2 regions of the Pseudarthrobacter sp. MDT1-56 genome follow, and region 2 is predicted to be linked to the other one. Evidence: predicted binding sites of a transcription regulator. Region 2 holds the regulator's gene; the other holds the start of a gene.
What was found. Region 2 encodes HrcA, which represses chaperone genes, less so after heat shock. Its sites were predicted from a motif close to TTNGCACTCGNNNNNNNCGAGTGCNAA; they were not measured.
Positions count from the first base shown of each region.

Region 1 (5,516 bases), on a different contig from region 2:
CAGGGCGTTTCCTGACCGGGCGTGGCTGCGGTAGGTCAGGAGGACGGTTTGCTCACCCAGCCGGTCCGCGCCCAGCAGCTCCAGTTCGGCGGGGCCTCCCGGGTGCTCTTCGAGGGTCATCATCATGGCGTCCCGGGTCCAGATCCGGCCCGAGCTGCCGATTTCGGTGAAGTCCGGGTGCAGCAGCACCCCGGTTCGTCCGAGGTCCGCGCGTGTTTCCGGCCGGAGGAGTTCGCGCTCCAGCGCCTCCACGATCGCTTCCGGGCTCGCGTCGGTGCCGGGGGCCGGGGTGGTGTCCTCGTCGAGCTCGCTGAAGAGGTCGGGTTCGTCGAAGAGCGACGGTTCGCCGAACAGCTGCTGCTGGCCGGTCAGCGCTGGCACGGCCTGCGCGGCCTGGGCAGCTGCGGAGGCGGCCTGCGCTGAGGGGACGTCCGCCTCGGCGGCGGCGCCGAAGCCGGGACCCTGGCGTACGGCAACGCCCTGCTGATAGGCCGTCGCCGCGGCCCTGGCGCGGTCATCCGCCGCCTCGTTGAGGTCATGCCCGGCATGGCCGCGCACCCATTCGAATTTGTACTTGCGGCCGACCAGCGCCTGGTCGATCTCTTTGAGCAGTTCGACGTTCATGACGGGCTTGCCGTCGGACTTGCGCCAGCCTTTGCGTTTCCAGCCCGGCATCCATTTGGTGACGGAATTGATGACGTACTGGCTGTCGCAGAGGATGTGCAGGTCCTCGCCCGGCAGGTGCGCGGTGGAGCGGAACAGATCCAGCACGGCCATCAGCTCGCCCATGTTGTTGGTTCCGTGCGGCCATCCCCCCGCCCGCCAGCAGTCGTCGTTCACGTACCACGCCCATCCGGCCGGGCCGGGATTTCCTAAAGCCGAACCGTCGGCCGCTGCTGTAATCGTCACTGCACTATCCTGCCAGACCGGTCGGGCCTTCAACGCCGACGGCGGCCCCACCCGAAGGAGGGACCGCCGTCGTTGAACTGGACGTTCAGCGCTGAACTGGTCAGCGACACTCAGTGTTGCTAGCTCAGCGCGGTTAGAAACCGCCCATGCCTCCCATGCCGCCCATGTCGTCGCCGCCGCCCATGGCCGGGGAGTTCTTCTCCGGCTTGTCGGCCACAACGGCCTCGGTGGTGAGGAACAGGCCGGCGATGGAAGCCGCGTTCTGCAGGGCAGAGCGGGTGACCTTGACCGGGTCGTTGATGCCGGCAGCCAGCAGGTCGACGTACTCGCCGGTTGCTGCGTTCAGGCCGTGGCCTGCAGGCAGGCCGCGGACCTTGTCGACGACAACGCCGGGCTCGAGGCCTGCGTTGAAGGCGATCTGCTTCAGCGGCGCGTCGATGGCAACGCGGACGATGTTCGCACCGGTTGCCTCGTCGCCTTCGAGCTGCAGGTTGGCGAATGCCTTGGCACCGGCCTGGATCAGGGCAACGCCACCGCCGGCGACGATGCCCTCTTCGACAGCAGCCTTCGCGTTGCGGACAGCGTCCTCAATGCGGTGCTTGCGTTCCTTGAGCTCGACCTCGGTTGCGGCACCGGCCTTGATGACTGCAACGCCGCCGGCCAGCTTGGCCAGGCGTTCCTGCAGCTTCTCGCGGTCGTAATCCGAATCGGAGTTCTCGATCTCGGCGCGGATCTGGGAAACGCGGCCGGCGATCTGGTCAGCGTCGCCTGCACCCTCGACGATGGTGGTCTCGTCCTTGGTCACAACGACCTTGCGGGCGCGGCCCAGGAGTTCGAGTCCGGCGGTCTCAAGCTTGAGGCCGACTTCCTCGGAGATGACCTGGCCACCGGTGAGGATGGCGATATCCGCGAGCTGCGCCTTGCGGCGGTCACCGAAGCCCGGAGCCTTGACGGCGACGGACTTGAAGGTGCCACGGATCTTGTTGACGATCAGGGTGGCCAGGGCCTCGCCCTCGATGTCTTCGGCAATGATCAGCAGCGGCTTGGAGGACTGCATGACCTTTTCGAGGACAGCAACCAGTTCCTTGACGTTGGAGATCTTCGAGTTGACGATCAGGATGTACGGATCCTCGAGGACCGTTTCCTGGCGCTCAGCGTCGGTGACGAAGTAAGCGGAGATGTAGCCCTTGTCGAAGCGCATGCCTTCGGTGAGCTCCAGCTCGAGGCCGAACGTGTTCGACTCCTCGACGGTGATGACGCCTTCCTTGCCGACCTTATCCAGGGCTTCGGCAATCAGGGCGCCAATCTCGTTGTCACCGGCAGAGATGGACGCGGTGGCGGCAATCTCTTCCTTGGTTTCGATTTCCTTGGCAGAGGCCAGGAGCTCGCGGGTGACGGCTTCGACAGCCTTCTCGATGCCGCGCTTGAGGGACAGGGGATCAGCGCCGGCCGCGACGTTGCGCAGGCCTTCTTTGACCAGGGCCTGAGCCAGCACGGTGGCGGTGGTGGTTCCGTCGCCAGCGACGTCATCCGTCTTCTTGGCAACTTCCTTGACCAGCTCGGCGCCGATCTTCTCGTAAGGATCGTCCAGCTCGATCTCCTTGGCGATGGAAACACCATCGTTGGTGATCGTGGGGGCGCCCCACTTCTTTTCGAGGACGACGTTGCGTCCACGCGGGCCGAGGGTGACCTTGACGGCGTCGGCGAGGATATTCAGGCCCCGCTCAAGACCGCGGCGTGCCTCTTCATCAAATGCAATGATCTTGGCCATAACGGCAGTAGTCCTTTCGGGACAGTCGTTAAGAATGAACCTTTGCTGCGGTGCCCGCGACGGACGATCCTTGCCCCGCGGCCTCTGTATGCCGCCGGGCCAGGGATCTCACCCCAGCCAGGTGTTTCTTTCGCTCCTGGCTCGCCTGCTTCAACTTCGCGGCCGGGCGAACCGGGCGTTGTTTAGCAGTCAATACGCGGGAGTGCTAACTCAATAATTAGCACTCCCCCGGGGAGAGTGCAAGCAGTGGGTGCGCTGGAATGCCCTGCATCGGCCCGCTGGCGGCACTGCGGCGCGACGCAATACGCTACGGGCGATTAACTCCCGTTGCTGCTGGCTGTCTCGCTGCCGCTCATGGTTGCGGTGTTGTCAGCACCGTAGGTGCAGACAACGTAGTTCGCGGTGCTGACGTCGCCGTTGGCATCGAAGCCGATCCGACCCGATTCACCGTCATAATCGGGTTTTTTGCCGGACCGGAGAACGTCGAGGCACTCCTGGTAGCTCTTGCAGACCGTGGATTCAACGGAAGGCCCGGTGCCGCCGGGCGCCTGGACCTTGCCGCCCGAGACGCCGATCAGGCCGGCCGCGATGGACGCTCCGGCGTCGTCCTGCGCAGCGGCGGCCGCAAGGGCGGCGAGGTTCACGGCGTCGTAGGTCTCGGCGGCAAACGTCATGTCCGACAGCCCCGGATCCACGGAAACCAGTTCGGCCTGGAAGTGCGCGGAGGCAAAGGTCCCCGGCAGGATCCCCCGGGCACCGTCGAGGGCACCGGATCCGAGGCCTGAACCGTACTGGTTGACCGCCCCGTCGCTGAGGATGAGCTTCTTGCCGGCAACGCCGGCGTTGTTCAGCTCGGCGATAGCGCCCTGCGCCCCTGCCCGCGAGACCAGCACGACGGCGTCGGGAGCCGCCGCCTTTACGGCAGCGGCCGCCTGCTGCGCCTGGCCCGGGGCGAAGCCGGCGACGGCGACGGACCCGACGCCGGACTGCCGGGCGGCGGCGGCGACGGCGTTGGAGACGTCCTTGCCGTAGCTGCCCTCCTCGTACACCACGGCGAGGGTGGCGGCACCGCCGTCCTTGGCCAGTTTGACCAGCACGGGTGCCTGGGCGATGTCGGCTGCCGAGGTCCGGAAATAGTAGCCGTTGCTCTGATAGCTGGTGAGCCCGCTGGCGGCATTGGCGGGGGAAATGATGGCGGTCTTGGCGTTGGCCAGGACATCGATGGCGGCGGGCGCCCGGCTTGAGTCCGTCGGACCGATGACGACGTCGGCTTTGGCCGCAACCCGCGCCTTGGCCTGCGCGGCGGTGTCCGCGCTGATGGTTTCCGGGAGCAGCTCCACCGGTTTGCCCTTGTGGCCGCCCGCAGCGTTGATTTCCTTGACGGCAAGCTTTGCGGCGGCCAGCTGGGGGGCGTTGAGGAAACTCTGCGGGCCGGTGTTGTCGAGGATGAGCCCGATCCGCAGGGTTCCGTCGCCGCTCGCGTCCGCCTGTTCCACGCGGGCGCCCCCGGTCGGACCCAGGCATGCTGTCAGGGCCAGGGCGGCGGTCGCGGCCAGGACCACGGCGCGGCCGGTCCGCAGTGCCGCAGCCCGGCGCCGGAGAGTCCTGCCGGTGGCCCGTCGAGCAGCGGCCCGGTCGGCTGGGTCCTGCGGCGCGTGCGCTGCGGCGGCGAAGGTCACTGGACGGGCCGGACACTTTCGGCCTGCGGGCCTTTTTCGCCCTCGCCGACTTCGAGTTCCACGCGCTGGCCCTCGTCCAGGGCACGGTAGCCCTCCCCCGCGATGGCAGACCAGTGCACGAAGACATCGGCCCCGGAGCTGTCCACGGTGATGAATCCGTAGCCCTTCTCGGCGTTGAACCATTTGACGGTTCCCAATGCCATGGTGTCCACACTTTCAGTCGGCTGGGGGCGGCCCACCACAGTGTGGGCCGCGGAATGCAAACACAGAATGCAAACGCAGTCCGCAAATACTTTACCCACAGCCTCAGGCAGGAGCGCAGGGCGGGGGCGGGCCAGGAGGCCAATAGTTATTCAGGCGTAACCGGATCGGGCTACTGGAAACCGGGCGCCAGGACCACCACGAGTGGGAGCTGGAACTCGGCCGAGTCCACTACGGTCGGGATGCCGAGGAGTTTGCCAAGGGCTTCGGCGTTGACCTTCTGCGCGGCGCCGCTGTAGAAGATGACCGAGCGCTGCTGGGGCACACCGCCCCAGTTCCCCAGCGTGCCGATCGTCCAGCCGGCGGTGGAGACGGTTCCGCCTACGCGGTTCGCCAGCCCCGCGGTGGTCGTGCCGTTGAAAACCGCTACCGGCTGGGTCTTGTCGACGACGGCGGACGCGGCGGGGGTGGCGGACGCGGAGGGCGTCGCGCCGGCCTGCGGGCTGACGGGCGCCGCGCTCGACGGCGACGGGGTGGAGGGCTCGGGGCTGGACGGCGCTTGGGTGGAGGCCGTGGGGGCGGGCGACGCGGCGGCGCTGCTGCCGCCCTGCTCGGCCGAGACAGCCATCGTTTCTCCGGCGGAGGAGAGTCCAAGCTTCGGCAGAAGCAGGAAGGCCACGAGGCCGACGGCCAGTGCAGCGGCTCCGACGGCCAGGATGGACCCCAGGCGGCGGCCACGGCGGGATTCGGCGACGGCCCGGTGGACACCCTGGCGTGTGGAGGTCTCCGGGACCCGATCAAATTCATCCCGAGCGTATTTGGTCATGGTAAAAACGACGTCCTTGCTGATTTCTGACGATTTGCCCACGCCGGCGTCCGCGCGGGAATCCGCGCCTCCGGCTGTGCTTTACGCGTCTGAGCCCAAGCGGCGAGCAGTGCGCGCACGTTGGCGTGAC
Region 1 covers NZ_JBWZCK010000005.1:37,405-42,920, reverse strand. The annotation lists gene AC50YC_RS08490 (RNase H family protein) at 1-909, opposite strand, end outside; gene groL (chaperonin GroEL) at 1,043-2,680, opposite strand; gene AC50YC_RS08480 (ABC transporter substrate-binding protein) at 2,998-4,260, opposite strand; gene AC50YC_RS08475 (cold-shock protein) at 4,356-4,562, opposite strand; gene AC50YC_RS08470 (LytR C-terminal domain-containing protein) at 4,733-5,386, opposite strand; gene AC50YC_RS08465 (DUF3263 domain-containing protein) at 5,468-5,516, opposite strand, start outside.
Region 1: groL (chaperonin GroEL) is a predicted target of HrcA. The motif match lies at 2,863-2,889, and genes of this name have one in related genera.

Region 2 (5,516 bases):
GATGTCAGGCAATGCGCGTTCCCGACGCTGCGCACGGCCGTCGCGGCTGCGGGCCTACTTGATCCAGCGGAGGTTGTACTCGTAGCGGTGCGGCTGGCCGCGGTTGACGTGGATACCGGCCGCGACCGAGAAGCATGTCACGGCAATCCAGATAACCGTCGCCAGGACCGCGAAGATGTTGCCCACCACCGGGACGAAAACCAGCAGGTTGCACAGAACGGCAGCAATTGTGGGGGGCAGCGTGAAGTTGAGGGCTTCCTTGGACTCCTGGGCCGTGAACGGGCCGCGGTCCTTGAAGATCAGGTAGATCAGCAGCGAGGGAACGCAGCCCAGGATGCCGCCAAAGTGGGCCAGGGTGGCCCACTGCCGGTCCTCATCGGCCGTGAGCGGCAGCGCATTCGCGGGAACGCCGTGGTACGGGGGCTGGCCATGGCCGGCCTGGTTGCCAGTGTGTTCGCGTGCGTCATCTGCCACGGTGTCGTCCTTCGGATTGCGGTGGTGCGTTGGTGCCTGGAGGTGCCAAGGCTGCGCCGGGAGCGTAGCCGCCTTACCAAGAATACTTGCTCGGGCGCCGATTCACGGATCGGCCCGCTGGCGGGGGAGCGCGGCGGGACTCCTCAGGGAACAGTGAGGAAGTCGATGACCTCCTCCACCCGGCCCAGCAGGGAGGGTTCCAGATCGGCGTAGCTCCGGACCGCGCCCAGGAGCTTCTGCCAGCCCAGGCCGACGTCCTCCTTGGTGCTGTGCGGCCAGCCGAAGGCCATCAGGATCCCCGTCTTCCAATCCACGCCGCGGGGGATCACCGGCCACTGCTCGATTCCCAGCACGGCAGGCCGGATTGCCTGCCAGACGTCGACGTAGGGGTGGCCCACGATCAGGACGTTGCCGGCCGCGCCGGGGGACGCCATCACAGCCGCGGCGATCCGGGATTCCTTAGAATCGGGAACCAGGTGGTCCACCAGCACCCCGAGCCGGCGCCCGGGCCCGGGCCCGAAGGCCGCCACGGCACCGGCAAGGTCGTCGATGCCGTGCAGCGGCTCGACGACGATGCCCTCCACCCGGAGATCGTCACCCCAGACCTTTTCCACGAGTTCGGCGTCGTGCTTTCCCTCCACCCAGATCCGGCTCGCTTTCGCCACCTGGGCGCGCTGGCCGGCCACCCGGACGGAGCCGGAGGCGGTTCTGGTGCCCGCGGCGGCTGCGGCGGCTGCCCGGGGCGCCGGCGGCATCAGCCGGATCGGCTGGCCCTCCAGCAGGAAACCGAAGCCGAGGCGGAAGGACCGGGACTTGCCGCGGCGGTCTTCAAGGGCCACGACGTACATGCCGCCGGACTTCTCCACCCTGGTGACAGCGCCTACCCAGCCGGACTGCACATCTTCGAGCACCATTCCGCGCTCCACCGGCACTTCCGGCAGTTGGGTTTTGGCGGGGGCGGACAGGTCCTGGGGGCCCCAGTTCTGGTAGGACATTGGTTACACACTGCTTTGCGCTCGGTTTGCTGCGGCGGGCTGTGCCCGAAAACACCCGCCCCAGGAGGAACGCCCGGAGCGAATTCAATGCTAACAATGCGGCGACTCATATTAGACTGGTTAGCACTTAGGCATGTCGAGTGCTAATCAACATGTCTTTGTGCCAGGACAGTGTCCGGCGCGGCCGGCGAACGGCGGCACCGGATGCGGGACAGTCGATTGGAGGTGGAGGATGAGCGAACCACGCAAGCTCGAAGTGCTGCGCGCCATCGTGGAGGACTACGTCCACTCACGGGAACCCGTCGGCTCCAAAGCCCTCGTAGAGCGGCACCACCTCGGGGTGTCCAGTGCCACGATCCGCAATGACATGGCGGCCCTGGAAGACGATGGCCTCATCACGGCGCCGCACACCAGCGCCGGGCGCATCCCCACGGACAAGGGCTACCGGCTCTTCGTGGACCAGATTTCGGCGGTCAAGCCGCTCTCACCGGCGGAACGCCGCGCCATCCAGGCGCTGCTGGAGGGCTCCGAGGACCTCGACGACGTTCTGGACCGGACCGTCCGGCTGCTCTCGCAGCTGACCAACCAGGTTGCCGTTGTGCAGTACCCCCACCTCAGCCGGGCCAAGGTGCGGCATATCGAATTCGTCCTGCTGGCTCCCCGCAAGGTGCTCGCCGTGCTGATCGCGGACACCGGAAAGGTCGAACAGCGGGTCATTGACGCGGGGCAGGATCTTTCCGACGAGGCCCTGTCCGAACTGCGCACACGGTTCCTCGGCAGCCTCTCGGGCACCCCGCTGAACCTGCTGCCGCAGACGCTGCAGTCGGTGATTGTCAGCTGCCCGCCCGCTCGGCGCAGCGCAGCCCAGGCGCTGGCCCGCGGCCTTGAGGCGCTGGCTGCCAGCAGCCGAGAAGAGCGAATGGTCATGGCCGGGACCGCCAACCTGGCCCGCTCCAACGTGGACTTCCCGCTCAGCATCGGTCCGGTGCTGGAGGCCCTCGAGGAGCAGGTGGTCATGCTCCGCCTGCTGAGTGACATGGCCGAGGACCCGCGGGGCGTGACAGTCAGCATCGGCCGGGAAAACCCTTACGACGGCCTCGCGGAGGCCTCAGTGGTGGCGACGGGCTACGGCCCCGACGCCACGGCGAAGGTCGGCGTGCTGGGCCCCACCCGGATGGACTACCCGACCACCATGGCCGCCGTCCGGGCCGTGGCCCGCTACCTTTCTCGGATTCTCGGCCCCTGACGAACCGCGTCCAACCGACCGGCCCGACGGGCCGGCACCAGACTTCTTGCCCCTAACAGGCAGTGCCCCACCGGCAGTACAAAAAGGAAGAGATACAAACTTTGAGCAGCCATTACGACGTTCTGGGAGTCTCCCGCGAAGCTACCGGAGAAGAGATCAAGAAGGCCTACCGCAAGCTGGCGCGGACCCTCCACCCGGACGTAAACCCCGGGGACGACGCCTCGGACCGGTTCAAGGCCGTCACCCACGCCTACGAAGTGCTGTCCGATCCGCAGAAACGCCGGATCTACGACACCACCGGCAACGAGAACGGCACCGACAACGGCTTCGGCGGCGGCAGCTACGCCGGCCAGGGCTTCGCGTTCCAGGACATTTTCGAGACCTTCTTCGGCGCCGGCGGCCAGGCTGGACCGGCCTCCCGGGTCCGCCGCGGCCAGGACGCCCTGATCAGCGTCCGGATCGAGCTGCGCGACGCGGTGTTCGGCGTCAACAAGAAACTCGAAGTGGACACGGCCGTCACCTGCCCCACCTGCGAGGGCTCGTGCTGCCGGGAAGGCAGCAACCCGGAACGCTGCGACATCTGCGGCGGCAGCGGCCAGGTGCAGCGCGCCGTGCGTTCCATTCTCGGCCAGGTCATGACCACGGCCCCCTGCGGGTCGTGCGAGGGCTTCGGCACCGTCATCAAGGACCCCTGCAACGAATGCGCCGGCCAGGGCCGGATCCGCAGCCGGCGCTCCCTGACCGTCAAGGTTCCCGCCGGCGTCGCCACCGGCACCCGCATCCAGCTCTCCGGGCAGGGCGAGGCCGGACCCGCCGGCGGTCCCGCGGGCGATCTCTACGTCGAGATCCGGGTCGCCAACGACGCCACATACGTGCGCGACGGCGACGACCTGCACGCCAGCCTCAACATCCCCATGACGGCCGCCGCGCTGGGAACCGAGCTGACCCTCGACACCTTCGACGGCCAGCAGGAGATCGACGTCAAGGCCGGCACCCAGTCCGGTGAGGTCATCACGCTCCGCGGGCTCGGCGTCACCCACCTGCGCGGCTACGGCCGCGGCGACCTCAAGGTCCACCTCCAGGTGGACACCCCCGCCAAACTCGATCCCGCCCAGGAGGATCTGCTCCGCCAGCTCGCGAAACTCCGCGGGGAACAGTTCACCGAAGGAAAGCTTGCAGCGAGCGGCGGAGTCTTCGCGAAGCTCCGGGACCGGCTCGGTAACCTGTAGCGGTGAGCAACCCGGTCTTCTTCACTGCCCCCGGCACCCTGGACGGGCTGGCCGCCGGTTCCGTCTTCGTCCTTGACGGACCCGAGGCCCGCCATGCGGTCACGGTGAAGCGGCTTTCCGTGGGGGAGACCGTGGACATCGCCGACGGCGCCGGCAAGCGCCTTACCGGCACCGTGGCCGCCGCCGCGCCCAGCGAATTGACGGTGGCGTGCTCCGAGCTCTCCGACGAACCCCGGCCCGGGATCCGGCTCGTCCTGGTCCAGGCCCTCGCGAAGGGCGACCGGGACGAACTCGCCGCCGAAACCGCCACGGAACTGGGCATCGACGCCGTCGTCCCCTGGCAGGCGGAACGTTCGATTGTCCGCTGGAAGGCGGAACGTGCCGCCAAGGCGCACGCCAAGTGGCAGTCCGTCGTCACGGCGGCGGCCAAGCAGGCCCGCCGCGCCTGGATCCCGGAGGTCCGCCCCGCCGTCGACGGCGCCGGGCTGCAGGCGGCAGTGGCGGCTGCCGACCTCGCCATCATCCTGCACGAGGACGCCGTCCGGCCGCTGCGCCGGGTGCTGGAGGCCTGGCAGGACGCGGGCTCCGCTCGCGACGGGCCAGGCAGGGGCCGCGAGGTGCTGCTGATCGTCGGGCCCGAGGGCGGAATCAGCCCGCGCGAAGTGACCAGGCTCTGCGATGCCGGCGCGGTGACAGCCCTGCTGGGACACCATGTGCTGCGTTCCTCCACGGCTGGTCCCGCCGCCACGGTCCTCGCCAGCGACATCCTGGGCCGCTGGTAGCATCCTGCGGTCCGTTCGCGCCTACCAAGCGATCGACTGCTCCGTAACCGCCGTTCTGAGGGTTCAAGAGGGCCGTTACGGAGCAGTCGATCCTGAAATCCGGCGGGTCCGCTATTTGACCGTGAACCCGCGGGTGTCGACGTTGAGGTCCTCGGCCGGGTTGCCGTCCTCGAGCTGCGACACCCGGACCTCATATTTGCCGGGCCCAAGATTGACCGACAGGCCGAACGCTCCCGATTGGCCGGCCTCAGCCGATGCCGTGACCGTCCCGTCCAGGTATCTCGTCTCAACGCTGCCGTCGATGCGCAGAATCTCCCACCGGAGTTTCCCGCCAGGAGCGGTACTGCGGCCGGAGATCTTGACGGCGCCGTCGTCCAGGGACGTCCCCTCCTGGGGATCAATGATCCACACCGGGGCGACCATCCCGACGCTGCGTGCGGTCGGGGCGCCGAGGCGAACGTGGTTGAAAGCGACGTAGTCGGTATGCCCGTCGACGAGGACCACCACCTGGATCTGCTGGCCGGCATCGATCAGCCCAGCGCTGGCCGCGGCCGCCGTCGCGGTGTAGACAAGCTGCTGGACCGCACGCTCGGCCATGACGGGATCCACGTTGCTGTTGAAGGCGTCCGCTGACATGTCCACCGTGATGACGTTCTTGCCCGAGATGGAGCTTGCCAGTTTCTTCGGGTTCTGCCACGGAGTGAAGAAGTCCGGATCGAGCGGCTTCTCGGACATCATGACCCGGAGCGCCCGCGTGACCGGATTGTCCTGCTCCGGAACGTCACGGAAC
Region 2 covers NZ_JBWZCK010000002.1:300,224-305,739, reverse strand. The annotation lists gene AC50YC_RS04645 (DUF4870 domain-containing protein) at 55-474, opposite strand; gene AC50YC_RS04640 (DUF3097 domain-containing protein) at 618-1,469, opposite strand; gene hrcA (heat-inducible transcriptional repressor HrcA) at 1,702-2,715, shown strand; gene dnaJ (molecular chaperone DnaJ) at 2,817-3,944, shown strand; gene AC50YC_RS04625 (16S rRNA (uracil(1498)-N(3))-methyltransferase) at 3,947-4,726, shown strand; gene AC50YC_RS04620 (GerMN domain-containing protein) at 4,838-5,516, opposite strand, start outside.